Regions from separate parts of the Sporosarcina sp. P1 genome, predicted to be linked through region 3. Evidence: riboswitches for the same ligand, from Rfam matches in the RefSeq annotation. Region 3 holds a riboswitch; each other region holds the start of a gene.
What was found. Region 3 has a riboswitch for S-adenosylmethionine ahead of CSV73_RS08480 (methionine ABC transporter ATP-binding protein). Riboswitches for the same ligand answer to the same signal wherever they lie in the genome.
Positions count from the first base shown of each region.

Region 1: another riboswitch for S-adenosylmethionine. It lies ahead of CSV73_RS11915 (O-acetylhomoserine aminocarboxypropyltransferase/cysteine synthase family protein); the one in region 3 lies ahead of CSV73_RS08480 (methionine ABC transporter ATP-binding protein).
Region 2: another riboswitch for S-adenosylmethionine. It lies ahead of metA (homoserine O-acetyltransferase MetA); the one in region 3 lies ahead of CSV73_RS08480 (methionine ABC transporter ATP-binding protein).

Region 1 covers NZ_PDYS01000012.1:24,084-29,885, forward strand. Annotated here, with positions in the region: gene CSV73_RS11890 (DsrE/DsrF/DrsH-like family protein) at 1-266, shown strand, start outside; gene CSV73_RS11895 (sulfurtransferase TusA family protein) at 311-889, shown strand; gene CSV73_RS11900 (MBL fold metallo-hydrolase) at 886-2,007, shown strand; gene CSV73_RS11905 (sulfurtransferase TusA family protein) at 2,064-2,291, shown strand; gene CSV73_RS11910 (sulfite exporter TauE/SafE family protein) at 2,349-3,125, shown strand; SAM riboswitch class I at 3,451-3,554, shown strand; gene CSV73_RS11915 (O-acetylhomoserine aminocarboxypropyltransferase/cysteine synthase family protein) at 3,696-4,976, shown strand; gene CSV73_RS11920 (glycine betaine uptake BCCT transporter) at 5,025-5,802, opposite strand, start outside.
Region 2 covers NZ_PDYS01000005.1:82,877-88,678, forward strand. Annotated here, with positions in the region: gene serA (phosphoglycerate dehydrogenase) at 1-545, opposite strand, end outside; T-box leader at 680-905, opposite strand; gene CSV73_RS07520 (thioredoxin family protein) at 1,162-1,476, shown strand; gene CSV73_RS07525 (AbrB/MazE/SpoVT family DNA-binding domain-containing protein) at 1,601-1,870, opposite strand; SAM riboswitch class I at 2,021-2,127, shown strand; gene metA (homoserine O-acetyltransferase MetA) at 2,220-3,128, shown strand; gene CSV73_RS07535 (YetF domain-containing protein) at 3,195-3,899, shown strand; gene CSV73_RS07540 (HAD family hydrolase) at 3,939-4,598, opposite strand; gene CSV73_RS07545 (spore coat protein) at 4,703-5,302, opposite strand; gene CSV73_RS07550 (LysM peptidoglycan-binding domain-containing protein) at 5,486-5,802, shown strand, end outside.
Region 3 covers NZ_PDYS01000006.1:107,048-112,849, forward strand. Annotated here, with positions in the region: gene CSV73_RS08470 (MetQ/NlpA family ABC transporter substrate-binding protein) at 23-847, opposite strand; gene CSV73_RS08475 (methionine ABC transporter permease) at 866-1,534, opposite strand; gene CSV73_RS08480 (methionine ABC transporter ATP-binding protein) at 1,527-2,540, opposite strand; SAM riboswitch class I at 2,659-2,770, opposite strand; gene CSV73_RS08485 (pyridoxal phosphate-dependent aminotransferase) at 2,998-4,164, shown strand; gene CSV73_RS08490 (tRNA dihydrouridine synthase) at 4,291-5,253, opposite strand; gene bluB (5,6-dimethylbenzimidazole synthase) at 5,492-5,802, opposite strand, start outside.

The DNA of each region.
Region 1 (5,802 bases), on a different contig from region 3:
GAGCAGATAAAATGGGATTATCTCAAATGAACTTTGCAGGAATGGGTCCGAAGATGATTAAGCAAGTGATGAAAAAGCATAACGCGATGACATTACCACAACTAATTGATATGGCAGTGGAGCAAGATGTGAAGTTGATCGCTTGTACGATGACGATGGATTTACTAGGACTTGGTGAGGAAGAACTTCTTAAAGAAGTCGAATATGGCGGTGTAGCGGCTTACTTGGGAGAAGCGCAAGATGGTCAAGTAAACTTGTTTATTTAATTTTTTATGAAAATAAATACCCTAGGGTGTATGGGAGGAATAAAATGATTCAGTCAGATAATGTTTTAGATGCAAAAGGTCTTGCTTGTCCGATGCCTATTGTGAAGACGAGAAAAATGATAAAGGATATGGAAGACGGTCAAGTGCTCGAAGTTCAGTCTACAGATTCGGGTACTACTGCAGATTTACAGGCATGGACGGAAAGCGTGGGGCATCAATACGTCGGTCATGTGAAGGAAGCCGATGTGTGGCGCCACTTTGTACGAAAATCAGGTCGGGAAGATCAGTCACAAAAAGAATATGCGGTTACAGTTGATAACAGCCAGTTGATGGACCAACTGCAACAACCTAACGCTGTGTTACTAGATGTCCGTGAAGAAGCGGAATATGCATTTGCTCATATTCCAGGTGCCTTATCTATACCACTTGGCCAATTGGAAGAACGCATGGCGTACTTGGATAAGGACATGAAAATTTTCGTTGTATGCCGAACAGGCAACCGCAGTGATATGGCATGTCGAAAATTAGTGGCGAATGGATTTGAAAGTGTTACTAATGTCATTCCTGGTATGTCAGAGTGGAATAGCGAGACAGAAAATACAACGGGGGGTATAAATAAATGAGAACTATTCAATCAAGTGAAGTAGCAAAGAGAGTCATTGCGAAGGAATCTTTATTCATTTTAGATGTGCGAAATTCAGATACGTTCAACGATTGGAAAATTGAAGGGGATCGAGTACGCCATTTGAACGTGCCATACTTTGATTTATTGGATGGCATTGAAGAGATTGAAGATCAATTGCCAAAAGATGAGGAGATTCTAGTAGTTTGCGCGAAAGAAGGTTCGTCCATCATGGTGGCAGAAATCCTTGAGGATGCAGGCTTCTCAGTAGGTTATCTTTCAGGTGGAATGAAAGCATGGAGCGAGCATCTTGAGCCTGTGAAGGTTGCGGATTTGAAATCGGGTGGCGAACTATATCAATTCGTTCGTCTAGGAAAAGGATGTCTCTCTTACATGGTCATGTCTGGCGGAGAGGCGGCAATTATTGATGCAACACGTATGACAAATGTGTTCACTGACTTTGCCAAGCAACGCGGTGTGAAGATTACAAACGTATTCGATACTCACTTGCATGCGGACCATATTTCAGGTGGTCGTCAAATCGCAAAAACCACAGGTGCGACGTATTGGCTGCCACCGAAAGATGCCGAAGAGGTAGAATTTGAATATGCTGCATTAGAGGATGATATGTCTATTCAGGTAGGTGATACGAAAATCGATATTCAAGCGCTTTATTCGCCAGGACACACGATTGGTTCGACTTCTTTTATCGTAGACGACAGCTATTTGATGACAGGTGATATTCTGTTCATTGATTCGATTGGACGCCCTGACTTAGCAGGTTTAGCAGAAGATTGGGTAGGCGACTTGCGTGATTCTTTGTATCGACGCTATAAAGAATTATCGAAGGATTTAACAGTCCTACCGGCTCACTTCATGCTTATAGATGAGTTGAATGAAGACGGTAGCGTGTCGGAAAAGCTCGGTGTATTGTATGAGCAAAATCACGGTTTGAATATTGAGGATGAAAGTGAGTTCAGGGAATTAGTCACGGGGAACTTGCCTCCACAGCCTAACGCATATCAGGAAATTCGCCAGATGAACATGGGGAAAATCGAGCCTGACGAGGAAACGCAACGCGAGATGGAGATTGGTCCGAATCGCTGTGCGGTACGGTAAATAGTTATTTTCATTCATATGGAAAACAAAAAACAAATTTAAAGGAGAAGATATATATGAGTACAACCACATTTTTAGATGCAAAAGGCCTGGCATGTCCAATGCCGATCGTACGTGCAAAGAAAGCAATGAAGGATATGCAAACAGGAGACGTTCTTGAGATTCATACGACAGATAAAGGATCGGTGTCCGACCTGACAGCGTGGGCTACTTCTGGTAATCATGAAATAAAAGATCAGCAACAAGAGTCTGATGTCTTTAAATTCTGGATCCAAAAAGGATAAACTGAGGATAGAGGGAATAACTGTCTCCCTCTTTCGTCTGGAAGAAGGGAGGACATCATGACTATTCCATTTATTATCACGATCTTCCTTATTGGATTTGTGGGCTCATTCCTTTCCGGTATGATGGGAATTGGTGGCGCAATTGTCAAGTATCCAATGTTGCTATTTATTCCTGCATTACTTGGCTTTACTGCATTTACACCACATGAAGTATCCGGTATTACGGCAGTGGAAGTTTTCTTTGCATCACTTTCAGGAGTTTTAGCGTATCGAAAGAGTAATTTGATCTTGAAACCACTCGTTCTCTATATGGGAATCAGTGTATTAGTTGGCAGTGTCCTTGGCGGTGCTGGTTCCAGTATGCTTTCAGAAGCTACCGTCAACGTGATCTACGGTGTTCTAGCTGTCATGGCAGCTATTATGATGTTTATTCCGAAAAAAGGCCTCGACAATCAGCCGATTGATGAAATTACATTCAATCGTTTCATAGCTTCGAGTGCGGCTTTTATCATTGGATTGGCAGCTGGAATCGTCGGAGCTGGCGGCGCATTCATCATGGTCCCGATTATGCTCGTAGTACTAAAAATTCCCACACGCGTCACAATCGCTACATCACTAGCGATTACGCTGTTATCATCGGTGGGCTCGGCGTCAGGCAAGCTCTTAACAGGGCAAGTACCTTATGGCCCAGCTCTCGTAATGATCATCGCAAGCATCATCGCGGCTCCGATCGGTGTAAAAGTGAGCCGGAAAGTAAACACCAAAGTATTACAAAGCATTCTAGCCGTATTGATCATCGCCTCGGCCGTGAAAATATGGTGGGACATATTCTAATCAAGCACAATCGCCAGCACATCGTTCAACGAACATGTGCTGGCGATTTTTTGGTGAAGTCATAAGTGGAAACAACATTAAACTCACTTCTGATCTAGCAGGTGACTCCCGTTAAGTAAATGTGGAATCAATATACGTTACTACCATCGGCATAGTAAACTAGTTGATCCGCCTGGAACGCAGATCAACGGTGCCTTCACCTTTCTTACTTTCATTGCAAGGTATTAAAAGTGATACTAATTTCGAAACATTCTATTAAATTACCTTGCAATAGACTAGGAATAGCCGTATACTATTTTTCAACGATGGAAAACGAATAGACATACTCTTATCAAGAGCGGCGGAGGGATTAGGCCCTGTGATGCCCGGCAACCGGCAAAAGCAAAGGTGCTACTTCCTACAAACTTTCAGTAGTTTGGAAGATAAGGGAGGAATAAGCGAAAGCAGAGCCCTCTTCTTATTATGGAAGAAGGCTTTTTTCTATATATTGCTAATCGTCGTCTTGCGTTTTTCTTGTCTAGTCCTAGGAATTTCGGTGTTCCATCAATACACGAAAAAAGGGGAATGGTTATGACGAAATTACAGCCAGAAACGATATTATTACATGGAGGACAAAAGCCAGATTCGGAAACAGGCTCACGTGCGTTGCCGATTCATCGTACGACTTCTTATGTGTTCAGAGACACGGAGCATGCACAAAACTTATTCGCTTTGAAAGAAGCGGGCAATATCTATACAAGAATTACGAATCCGACGGTAGCCGTATTTGAAGAGCGTGTAGCCCAGCTAGAAGGCGGATCAGCGGCAGTTGCCCTGTCTTCCGGAATGGCGGCAATTGCATTCTCTATTATGAACATTGCTGAAGCGGGTGATGAAATCGTTGCAGCCAGCAATCTCTACGGCGGTACATACAACTTATTCGCTGTGACATTACCCCGCTATGGCATCAAAGTGAAGTTTGTTGACGCGTCAGATCCAAAGAACTTTGAAGCAGCTATTACAGATAAAACGAAAGCGTTGTTTGCAGAAACAATCGGTAATCCAAGTTTGCAAGTTCTTGACGTAGAAGCCGTTGCGAACATCGCACATGAAAATGGACTTCCATTGTTAGTAGACAATACATTCCCGTCTCCTTATGGATCAAATCCGATCGAGTATGGTGCCGATGTAGTTATTCATTCCGCGACAAAGTGGATTGGCGGACACGGTACGACAATCGGTGGTGTGGCAGTTGATGCAGGGAGATTTGACTGGACGCAAGGTAGGTTCCCTGGTTTTACAGAGCCGGATGAATCCTATCATGGCTTACGGTACGGAATCGATACAGCTGCTGCAGCTTTCGCAACGAAATTACGTGTACAATTGCTGAGAGACTTCGGCCCATGTCTGTCACCAGATAGTGCATTCAACTTGTTGCAAGGTTTGGAAACACTTCATTTGCGCGTACCTCGCCACAATGAAAACGCACAAAAAGTTGCTGCATTCCTGCAAGAACATCCGGCAGTAGAATGGGTGACGTATACAGGTCTAGAAGATCATCCAACAGTAGAATTGGCAAATAAATATTTAAAAAATGGCTACGGTTCAATTATCGTATTCGGTATTAAAGGTGGACGCGATGCAGGAAGACAAGTAATCGACAATGTAGAAATTTGGTCTCATGTAGCGAATGTGGGAGATGCGAAGTCATTAATCATTCATCCGGCATCCACAACTCATCAGCAGTTGTCTGTGGAAGACTTGAAAGACTCAGGCGTTAGTGAAGAGCTAATTCGCTTATCTGTAGGGTTGGAGTCAGCAGAGGATATTATTGCCGATTTGAAGCAAGCAATCGAAAAAGTGGCAAACTAATATATGAAAAAGAACACCGTCGCTAGTGCGATGGTGTTCTTTTCTCTACTAACGCTTTATTCGTTTCTTTTCATCTTTTAGTGATTTGAACAGCGAGACAACCATCATAATGAGGATGATGGAGAATGGCAAAGCGGCAATAATGATGACGTTTTGCAGTGCATCCAATCCTCCGACATATAATAGAATGATGGCGATGGCAGATTGAATTACGCCCCATACAACTTTCAAATTATTTGGTGGAGTCAATGAACCATATGACGACTGCATGCCGAGCACAAATGTAGCCGAATCCGCTGAAGTGATAAAGAACGATGTAATCAACAAAATGGCAATGACTGATATGACGAATGACAAAGGCAATTCGCTGAACATCTCAAAGATTGTCAGTTCAGTTGCACTTGCAGCCAAGTCGACAATTCCAGCTTTTTGCGTTTCAATTGCTGTCGTACCAAATGCTGTGAACCAGATCATACTCAACACAGTAGGAACAACTAGTACGCCAATCATGAACTCGCGAATCGTTCTACCTTTTGATACGCGGGCAATGAACATCCCGACAAATGGTGCCCAAGCTATCCACCAAGACCAGTAGAATAGAGTCCACCCATTTAGCCAAGTACGATTTTCAGGGGTGAGCGGTGCAGTACGGAAACTCATACGTATGAGATTTTCCAGGTAGCCACCAATGGAATCCGTGAACATGTTGAAAATCAATAAAGTTGGTCCAAGCACGATCATGAAAATTAACAATGCCAAAGCTAAAATCATATTGGCATTGGATAAAATTTTAATTCCTTTTCCAAGTCCACTCCACGCAGATATA
Region 2 (5,802 bases), on a different contig from region 3:
TTTTTGGCAACATCTTCTGTTAAAAACGGATCATATGCGACTACATTCATACGTTGTCCTCTTGCACGTCTTGCCACTTCAGCACCGATGCGACCAAGCCCGATGATCCCCAAAGTTTTGTCTTTCAATTCCACACCAAGGAATGATTTTCTATCCCATTTATTGTTTTTTAACGAGTTGAAGGCTTGAGGGATTTTGCGCGCCATAGACATCATCATGGCGACTGTGTGCTCAGCTGCAGAGTTTGTGTTGCCATCCGGAGCATTCACTACGATAATTCCTTTTTCTGTAGCCGCGTCCAAATCAATATTATCGACACCTACACCTGCACGACCGATGATTTTTAATTGATCAGCTGCTTCCAACAATTCTTTTGTAACAGTTGTCTGACTACGAACTAGTAATGCATCGAAATCTTTGATACGTTCTTTCAGCTGATCTGGTGTTAGGTCAGTCTCCATTACAATTTCAAAACCTTCTGCTTGTCGTAGTGGGAAAATTCCGTCCTCGCTAAGTGGGTCACTAATAAGTATTTTAAAAGCCATGATATTCATTCTCTCCTTTGATTGTTTGTAGTAGAATTTTTGTTGGAAAACTATGTGTGATTGATCGTATATGTAAGTTGTACGCTACCCCCCTTATAGGTAAAATAAAAAAGCCTTCCATCCCTTACGTATAAGTAAGGGGCGAAAAGCTCGATAAACTAACGCGGTACCACCCTTGTTTTGCTGCAGATGCAGCCTTCATTCAGCATGCGTAACGTGCATGTGACGGATTAGCCTACTAAAATGTTCAGCCAATCAATTCGGAAGTGCCTCCAACCTCGGAATTTGCTGACTTACACCACTGCATCAGCTCTCTAGAAAATTCTTTTTAGGAAGGTATCTCTTCGTCAAAATTGTTTAACAACTATTAATTTAGAACTAATCATAACACGTCAAAAACTATTGTCAATTGCTTTTCCGGAAAAAATGAAAAACTGTTAAATGCGAACGTAGTTATTGAATTATTTGTGAACGTTCGTGTCTGAGGGGTTATTTGTAAAAAAACATCTTTAATTTAACTAAGTGGAAGGAAATAGCGTAAGTCGTTTGAAGGGAAGAAGTGCAGGTAAGAGTGCTATAATGGGCTTATACTATTCATTTAGAGGAGTGTTGGGAATTGAAAAAACTAGAATCACTAGAGCAATTCGAGCAACTTAAACAAGAAGAAAGAGTGATTTTCTTATTCACTGCAGACTGGTGTCCAGATTGCAGAGTGATTGAACCATTCTTGCCGACATTAGAAACAGAATTTGCGGAGTATGAATTTGTCTCGATTGATCGTGATGATTTTATAGATCTTTGCAGTCAGTTGGATATATTCGGTATTCCTAGCTTCGTGGCATTCAGTGAAGGAACAGAAACAGGTCGTTTCGTCAGTAAAAATCGTAAAACGAAAGAAGAAATCGAAGAGTTTATTAATAGCTTAACGTAATGTAATCGGACTACATGAAGAGATATTGAGGCAATTAAACAAAAGGACTGAAGGCAACTATAAAAGTTGTTTTCGGTCCTTTTTATATTAGAAAAGATGCCACAAAAAGATCTTATTTCTTGTATTACGTGAACTCTTTCAGTTGCTCTATAAGAATTTTAGCGCCTTGTGGACTGATGTATAGACCGTTTGACAATAGTTTGTTTTCATCCATCACATCACCCGTGATAAAACACGCTCTGTTGGCCTGGAATTTTCTCAAAATGATTCTATCATCTTCTACGAAAATTTCGATCGGATCGCCCTTATCGATCGACAAAGAATTTCGAAGTTCTTTTGGAATGACAATTCTGCCGAGATGATCAACTTTACGAACAATACCTAAAGACTTCATGAGCTCCTCCTCGAAGAAATGTAGTTGGTAGTTTCTATTATACACAAAAATATACTATCTACAATTTACAAAACTTAAATGCGCAGAACAATTTGACAATTCCGCTATACAATTAATTTATTAATGCTATAATAGGCAGTAATTAAATATTTCTTATCAAGAGAAGCTGAGGGATTTGGCCTGATGAAGCTTCAGCAACCTCTGTATATACAGGAAGGTGCTACCTCCAACAAGATTGTTGTCTTGAGAGATAAGAACGGTGAATGGTCAACCCTCATTTTCTTATCTAAGAGAAATGAGGGCTTTTTTGTATAGAAATAGAATAACTGAACGTCAAGGGGGAAATAGAATGCCGATTAATATACCAAAACATCTACCAGCAGGTGAATTACTGAAAGAAGAAAAAATCTTTATTATGGATGAAGAACGTGCGACAACACAGGATATCCGCCCGATCAATATTTTAATTTTGAACTTGATGCCTGAAAAAGAAAAGACAGAGCTTCAATTGCTGCGATTGCTTGGTAATACACCTTTACAAGTGAATGTCACATTTCTCAATACAGCTACCTATGTTTCGAAAAACGTCAGTCAGAATCATTTAGAAACGTTCTATACTACTTTTGAACATGTCAAAAATCGTCGTTTTGACGGTATGATTATCACAGGTGCTCCAATCGAACTTCTACAATTTGAAGATGTAGTCTATTGGAAGGAGCTAGAAGAAATTATGGAATGGACAAAAACGAACGTCACATCTGTTCTTCATATTTGTTGGGGGGCACAAGCGGCTCTATATCATCACTACGGAATTGACAAATTCGAGTTGCCGAAAAAGTGTTTTGGAGTATTTTCACATGATATTACCGATCCAACAGTGAACTTGGCAAGAGGGTTTAATGATGTATATGTTGCCCCACACTCACGCCATACGGGAGTTTCATTAGAAGAAATAAAGAATCATCCTGATTTGACCCTGCTTTCTGCTTCTGAAGATGCCGGCGCATTCATTGTGATCTCAAATGATGCAAAACATATTATGGTAACTGGACACTTAGAGTACGATGCACACACATTAGGGGATGAATACGCTCGCGATATAGAAAAAGGTGCTGACATTGATGTTCCTGTAAATTATTATCCGAACGACGATCCGTCCAAAGAACCTATGAATACTTGGCGATCCCATACGCATTTATTGTTCTCGAATTGGCTCAATTACTATGTCTACCAGAAAACTCCTTATAACTGGAATTAAAAGAATTAGTGTATAAATTTCTATAGTTTGCACATACTCCGATTACCGGAGGTGTATGCAGTGAACATAGATGAATTTTGGCAATTGGCTTTTTGGGAAATGACTTTACGAACGGTGATCTCATTTGTTGTGCTGTTGATTTTGGCGCGTTTTATGGGGAAGAAACAAGTGTCACAATTGACTTTCTTTCATTATGTGACAGGTATAACAATCGGTTCGATTGCGGCCAATTTGGCGGGAGAGTCTGAAACGCCATTCTTGAATGGTTTATATGGAATGGTTTTATGGGCAGTATTAACAATTCTTGCTAACTTTTTATCATTCAAATCCATTAAACTTCGTGTATTACTCGATGATAAACCGATGATTGTCATTCAGAACGGAAAAATCCTAGAAGGTTCCATGCGTAAATTACGTTTGAGTTTCAATGATATAAATATGATGCTACGAGAGCAGTCGGTATTTTCTATGAAAGACGTCAATTACGCGATATTCGAAACGAATGGTAATTTAAGTGTCATGTTGAATGCAAGTGAGAAATATGCGACAAAGAAAGATATCAAAGCCCCAGCACCACAGCCAAAATATATTCCGACCGAAATTATTACTAACGGGAAAGTAGAAGAGAAAAATATGAGAGAACTTCAATTGACTGATACTTGGTTAACTGAGCAACTAAAAAAACAAGGGATTTCCAAACCAGAGCATGTTCTCTACGCAGAAATTCAGTCAGATGGCAGTTTGTATATCAATACATTAAAATCGACTTGACGTGAAGAGCCCTGACATAATCAGAGCTCTTCGCGTTTTTTATAATATTTCCCAATTTCTTTGTTTGGCCACTGCAGTAAGTTTTTTATCTGGACGAACTGCTACAGGGTACCCAACTTGCTCTAAGACTGGAAGGTCGGAAATGCTGTCACCATAAGCAAAGCTATTATCCCAATCGACAATTTCTCCAAGTAGTGCTTGATAAATTTGTTCGTTTTTACGTGTACCTTGAATATGTAGGAAAGGCTGATCCATCGCTAATTGTTCTCCATTTGAAGGGATGTCTGTGCCGATAATTCGATCAAATGTCAAGTGACTTGTGACTGCTTTTAAAAAAGGAGTATAAGCTCCAGAAACTAGTAAGATATGGTATCCCTCTTTTTGATGTTCTACTAGTCGGTTAATGACTTGTTCATTGAAGTCAGGCAACATCACGTTATGCATACCTTTAAAATACTCATGTAGTTCTGCCATCGTCAATGAATCCAATGCTTGTAGATAAAGGAACATAGAGCGTTCTTTCATAATAGACTCAGGTAGTATTTTTAGTTTATAGCGAACATAAAGCGGTAATATCGATCGAAAAAAGTTTCGGTAATACTTCTTGTGCGTAGGATGATTCTTTAATTGCTCCATGAGTAATTTAAAGGTTTCTTTAGTGTACAACGTACCATCAAAATCAAAGATCGCAACTTTCATATAGACACTCCTTCATTTGTATTCTTCTACATAGTATACAAATATAGGGAGTGTAAAAGCAAAAAAGCAGATGAAGAAGAACTCCATCTGCTTGAAACATTAACTTATTGAAGGTTGTTCGGCATACCGGGTTGACCTTGTGAAGGTGCAAATGAATTAAGCAACATATTCATATCCTGATCATTTAATTGAGGTACTTGATAATAGTGATGTTTGTTTTGGTAAATTGACAACTCGTACGCCATTTCTATACAGTTAGGCACGGAATCTGCCAGTACACGGCGAACGACTGGATTACATACTTCTAATGAAGCAGCTGTTTTGCCTGTAGCGCCTTCTTTCTTAGCGCCAAGTAAAAAGCCGGAGATGATTTCATCACTGATTTCACCTGTGGATTGAATGGGCTTAGAGGGTGCTTTTTCTTTCATACCGTAAATGAAGTCGCTACTTGCTTTCATTTGATAGCGCTGCGTAGGGTGTGAAGGATCTTTGCCTGTTTTGAAACTTTCGACGAGAATATTGTACTCATCCAACGCGAATCGGTACTGTCGATCAAGAATATCTAAAAGTTCTGGATCTTGGACGTGTGGGCGTAAAATCATCGCTTGGTTCAATGCTCCGACTGTCGCGCTAAGTACTTCTTTGACATCAAATAACTCATGTCCACCGTGATTCATCGATGGGGGAACTTGTCCGCCTTGCATGTTTTGAGATGTTTCGAATTGATTTGTCAAATATTTTTCCTCCTTCAATAGTCATGTACATCGAAAATAGTATGTGAAGTAATCGAAAGCTTATTCATATGAAATTGTATTGGCGACTCAAGCATAGTTCTTAACGCGCCATCATATCATAAGGATAGAACTCAGGAAGGGTAGTGAAGATACATGCAGATTCATGTAGTTTCGCAAGGTGAGAGTTTATATGAAATCGGTAAAATATACGGTGTGCCATACGAACAAATAGCAGAAGTTAATGAACTAGAAAGTGATATCCGATTAGCTGTAGGACAAGCACTTGTCATACCAATAATAGGTTCTTATTATTGGGTGCGACCTGGAGATAGTCTCTATACAATCGCACAAAGATATGGTCTTACAGTTGCGCGCTTGGCAGAAATTAATGCAATCAGTCCCACCAGACCATTAATGATTGGTCAGCGTCTGTATATACCACAAGAAGTGAAAACGAGGATTGATTCATT
Region 3 (5,802 bases):
CTTAATACTTTACATACAACTATTACTTTTCCATCCAAGCTGGTTTACCGAAACCTTTAAAATCAGATTCAATCACTTCTAAAAACTGCTCGGATTCTACTACTTCAATAATATCTTTCGCAAATTGCTTATCTACGTTTTCTGTTTTCACTGCCACAACATTTCGGAACTGATCAGGCATATCTTCTAAAGCCAGAGCGTCTAACAAATCCATATTTGCTGCAATTGCAAAGTTTCCAGGAACTGCAGCCAAATCAGCTCCCTCTACTGAACGAGGCAATTGCCCCGCCTCAACCGGCTGAATCACCAAGTTTTTTGGGTTTTCCGTGATGTCTTTTTCAGATGCCGTCAATTGGTCAATTTCATCATCCATTTTCACTAACCCTGCATCTTCCAATACGTATAACGTTCTCGCTGCGTTAACTGGATCATTTGGAATAGTGATGGTTGATCCATCTTCAATTTCCTCAAGAGATTTATATTTATTTGAATAGATACCTAATGGTGCGGTTGGTACTATAATTAATTCAGAGAGTTCCATATTATTTTCTTTCTCGAAGTTTTCCAAATACGTAATGTTTTGGAACAGGTTCGCATCTATATCCCCACTGTCCAACGAAATATTTGGCTGAATATAGTCACTGAATTCAGTGATTTTAACGGTATATCCTTTTTCCTCAAGTGCAGGTTGGATCGCTTTTTTTAACATATCACTATAAGGACCTGCTGTTGCACCAAAGTGAATATTTTTATCGTCATCCGATTTTTCAGTAGACTTTTCCTCTCCACAAGCCGCTAAAGCCGCAACCAACGCAGTAAGAATGAATGCAAATACCAGTTTCTTCATAAGTTCATCTCTCCCCTATTATCTTTTATCTATCAATTTTGAAAAACGATCCCCACCAAATTGAATCAACTGCACTAGCACTATTAAAATGGCGACGGTGACGAGCATAATACTGTCATCATATCGGTAATAACCAAAACGAATTGCCAAATCTCCAATTCCGCCTCCGCCAACAAATCCAGCCATTGCTGAATAAGCAACTAAGTTGATTAATGTCAGTGTAAGTCCTTGGATAATACTCGACTTCGATTCAGGTAATAACACATTCCAGATAATCATCCATGGCGAAGCACCCGTTGAGATTGCCGCCTCTATCACCCCTTTGTCAATTTCACGCATGGATGTTTCAACGATCCGTGCAAAGAAAGGGATGGCTGCTACAGAAAGCGATACACTAGCTGCTGCAGGTCCAATTATGTTTCCAACAATTAGTTTCGTCAAAGGAATAAGTGCCACAAGTAATATGATGAATGGAATGGAGCGAATAATATTGACTAAAAATCCAACAACCGAATTAATTGCACGGTTCTCTAAAAATAGTCCTTTATCTGTAGTAAATAACAAAACGCCAAGCGGCAATCCAATAATCAGCGCAATCGTAAGTGAGATGCCGATCATATAAAGAGTTTCACCAAATGCTTTTGTAATATCCGGCATGAGTTCCATGATGTGAGATAGATCAAACATGTTGTCGGATCACCTCCACTTGTGCATTTTGTTCTAGTATGTATGCAATCGCTTGCTTTACTTCTTCACTCTCGCCTTGCAATTCCATCAAGAAAATCCCTAGTGCTCGTTCTTGAATATATTCGATCGACCCATGCAAGAAGTTTCCTTTCACTCTATATTTCTGCATAGTATCGGAAATCACGCCCTCCATCGCTACTTCACCTTTAAACGTGATTTTTATTAGTGTACCGACCAAATTGGACATGACGGTTTCGGGTATGTCGTAAGACACTACACTGCTAATAAACTCCTTCGTCAAAGGTTGAACTGGGTTAGAAAAGATATCATATACTTGCCCTTCTTCGATCACTTTTCCGTCTTGCATAATCGCCATGCGATCACAAATTTCTTTTACAACATTCATCTCGTGAGTAATTAAAACAATGGTGATATTCAATTCTTTATTAATCTTTTTCAACAATCGTAAAATAGACATCGTCGTGTTGGGATCCAGCGCGGATGTTGCTTCATCACAAAGCAAAACGGATGGATTATTTGCTAGGGCTCTCGCAATACCGACGCGTTGCTTCTGTCCCCCGCTCAACTGTGCAGGATATACGTTGCGTTTTTCAGACAGACCAACCATTTCAAGAAGCTCCATTACACGAATCTCTATTTTATCTGACGGCATTTTCGCTGCTTGTAAAGCAAATGCGACATTTTCAAAAATCGTCTTTTGACTAATTAAATAAAAATGCTGGAATATCATTCCGATCTTCAACCGTGCCTGGCGAAGTTGTACCCCTGATAATTTCGTTAAATTTACATCATCAATTAAAACAGTGCCACTCGTTGGTTTTTCCAACAAATTCAAACAGCGTATAAGAGAACTTTTTCCCGCACCTGAATAACCTACAATACCAAATATCTCTCCAGTCGCGATGTCTAGTGATACATCATCTACACCTTTTACCACTTTATCTTTTGTCTGATATACCTTAGACAAATGTTGAATTTGGATCATGTTCTCACTTCTTTCTATATTCTAGTAAAAACAATCATAAACAGCTGGAATTAAAATTTCTTTCTAAATAAAAAACTTCTTTCATTTTTCTAAATGAAAGAAGTACTGAAATATTCTCAGCTTATCTCTCAGATGGAAAACCATGCTGTAGGATTTGGCACCTTCCTCGTTTCGTTCAAGGGGTTGCTGGACTTCATCGGGCCTTTTCCCTCAGTCACTCTTGATAAGAGATTGCTATTTAATTATATGCGTAAAATATATACTAATCTGAATTAATAAAACTGTCAAGGTCAATAACGACAAATCATTTTAATCTCCGACTTTTTCTATAAGTATTATTTTTTCGCGCAATTTTCTTAATCGTCTGGAATCAAATAACCATCCATCTATTGATAAGTCTAGTATGATCTATGTATACTTAACGCAAATACCCTATCAAAGAAAGAAGGAATAGACTATGGCTTTGTCCAACCGATTACAAAATCTCCCTCCGCATTTCTTTACGTTATTATTAAATAAAATAGAAAAGGCTATGGATGAAGGTAGAGATGTTATTAACCTAGGACGTGGAAACCCTGACCAACCAACACCTCCTCATATTATTAAAGCATTGCAAGAAGCCGTTGAAGATCCAGCTACACACGGCTACTCTCCGTTTAGAGGGACACTTGCTTTAAAGCAAGCAGTGGCTGAATACTATCTGCGTGAATACGATGTTACGATTGACCCTGAAACAGAAGTTGCGGTACTCGGTGGCACAAAAGTCGGCGTCGTAGAACTCCCTTTAGCGATTATGAATGAAGGAGACTTATTACTGTTACCAGACCCGGGTTACCCTGATTATCTATCAGGTGTCAGCTTAGCAGGTATTCGATATGACACGATGCCACTACGTAAGGAGAATGAATTTCTTCCTGATTACGATACATTAACAGATGATCAGAAAAAAGACGCCAAACTAATGTACTTAAATTATCCAAGTAATCCAACTGGCGTCACAGCAACACCCGAGTTTTATGAAAAAACCGTGGCATTTGCCAAAGAACATCAGATTGCCGTTTTACAAGATTTTGCGTATGGTGGTATTGGTTTTGAAGGTCAGAAGCCGATTAGTTTTTTACAAACTGACGGAGCAAAGGAAGTCGGCATTGAAATGCTGTCTCTTTCCAAAATGTATAATATGGCAGGTTGGCGCGTCGGTTTTGCAGTCGGTAACTCTGAAATAATTGAAGCTTTAAACGTATTGCAAGACCACTTATTTACTAGTATCTTTCCAGCAGTTCAACGTGCTGCAATTGAAGCATTGACAGGTCCACAACAATGCGTTGAAGAGTTAGTTGCGCTCTATGAAGGTCGTCTGACCGTATTGCTAACCGAATGTGAACGTATTGGTTGGGACGTTACAGCACCTACTGGCTCGTTTTTCGCTTGGTTACCTGTCCCAGAAGGGTTTACAAGTGAAACCTTTGCCGATTTATTACTCGATAAAGCAGACGTCGCAGTATCACCGGGGAACGGATTTGGTATTTACGGCGAAGGATATATTCGTGTTGGGTTGTTAGAAAGTGAAGAACGGTTGCAAGAAGCAGTTCGCCGTATTGAAAAACTCGGTTTATTTAAGTAAGAAGATATAATTCCACCTGGACTCTATTATGCAAAAAGCCTCCTTGCTCATACCAGTATTTCTGGAATGGCAAGAAGGCTTTCACATGTATGAATAAATTATTTAAGTTATAGATTCTCTATACTATTAATCAAGTTCTACATTATCCAGTAATGCACGCACTTCATCTGTCGTATTCGTACTCATTAAATCATTTCTTAGTTCAGCTGCTCCACGGAACCCTTTAACGTAAATCTTGAAAAATCGACGTAACGGTTTAAACAATCGTGGTTCTAGCTCTGTCGAATATTTGTCAAAAAGATCCAAATGAAGACGCAAAAGATCCAGCAACTCTTTATGATCATGCTCTCTCTTCTCTTTTTCAAATGCAAATGGATTATTAAAAATTCCGCGTCCAATCATAACCCCATCGACACCGTACTTCTCCACAAGCTCCAGACCCATTTGACGATCGAGAATATCTCCATTGATTGTCAGCAGCGTGTCAGGCGCTATTTCATCACGAAGTTTCTTGATCTCGGGAATCAATTCCCAATGCGCACTCCCATTACTCATTTCCTTACGAGTACGGAGATGAATTGATAGGTTCGCAATATCTTGCTCCAGTACATGTCTGAGCCAAGTGTGCCACTCTTCTATATCTGTGTAGCCAAGACGAGTCTTTACACTGACAGGTAACCCACCAGCTTTTGCTGCTTGGATAATTGCCGCGGCTGTTTCAGGATGGTTGATTAGACCGCTCCCCTTACCTTTTGTTGCTACATTTGGCACAGGGCATCCCATATTAATATCCAATCCCTTAAAACCAAGTTCCGCCATTCCAATACTCATATCACGGAAATGTTCAGGCTTGTCCCCCCAAATATGTGCAACAATCGGCTGTTCGTCTTCCGTAAACGCCAAACGTCCACGCACGCTGAAGATTCCTTCTGGGTGACAAAAGCTTTCCGTATTTGTAAATTCGGTAAAGAATACATCCGGACGAGCGGCTTCGCTTACTACGTGACGAAAAACCACATCCGTCACATCCTCCATCGGTGCTAGTATGAAAAATGGCCGTGGTAGATCACGCCAAAAATTAGTACTCATCGTTACGTTCAAATCCTCTCTTCATAACTTTCACCTGCGTGTACAGAAATGTTTTTTTACATGTACCTATTCCCTACAGATGTCAGTCTTACCATTATACAAAAAATGCACAGATGAATTCCACTTCTTTGAGCTACCACCAAAAAAAATATAGACTACTTACAGTTGACATGGTTTTCTCCATCTACTGTAATCACTTCACACTATATAATTATTTCCTGTGCGTTTCTCTACTAATTTACTTTTTCTTATTCCACTGCTCCGTAAAAATCAAATCATCTAAACTTCGTCGTTTCTCCCAATTAGCTGTTTCTAGAATAGGCGCAGTAGGATAATGCTCCGTGTAACCAATAGACAGAAGAGCAACCGGTTCAACATGTGGGGGTATGTTCAAAATATCGCGTACATCATTCTTTTTATAAAAACTCACCCACCCCATCGCCAGACCTTCCGCACATGCCGCTAGCCACATATTTTGAATTGCACAGGCAGTCGACAACATGTCCGTTTCAGGGATGGAGTTACGTCCTAACACGTGTGAACCGCCCC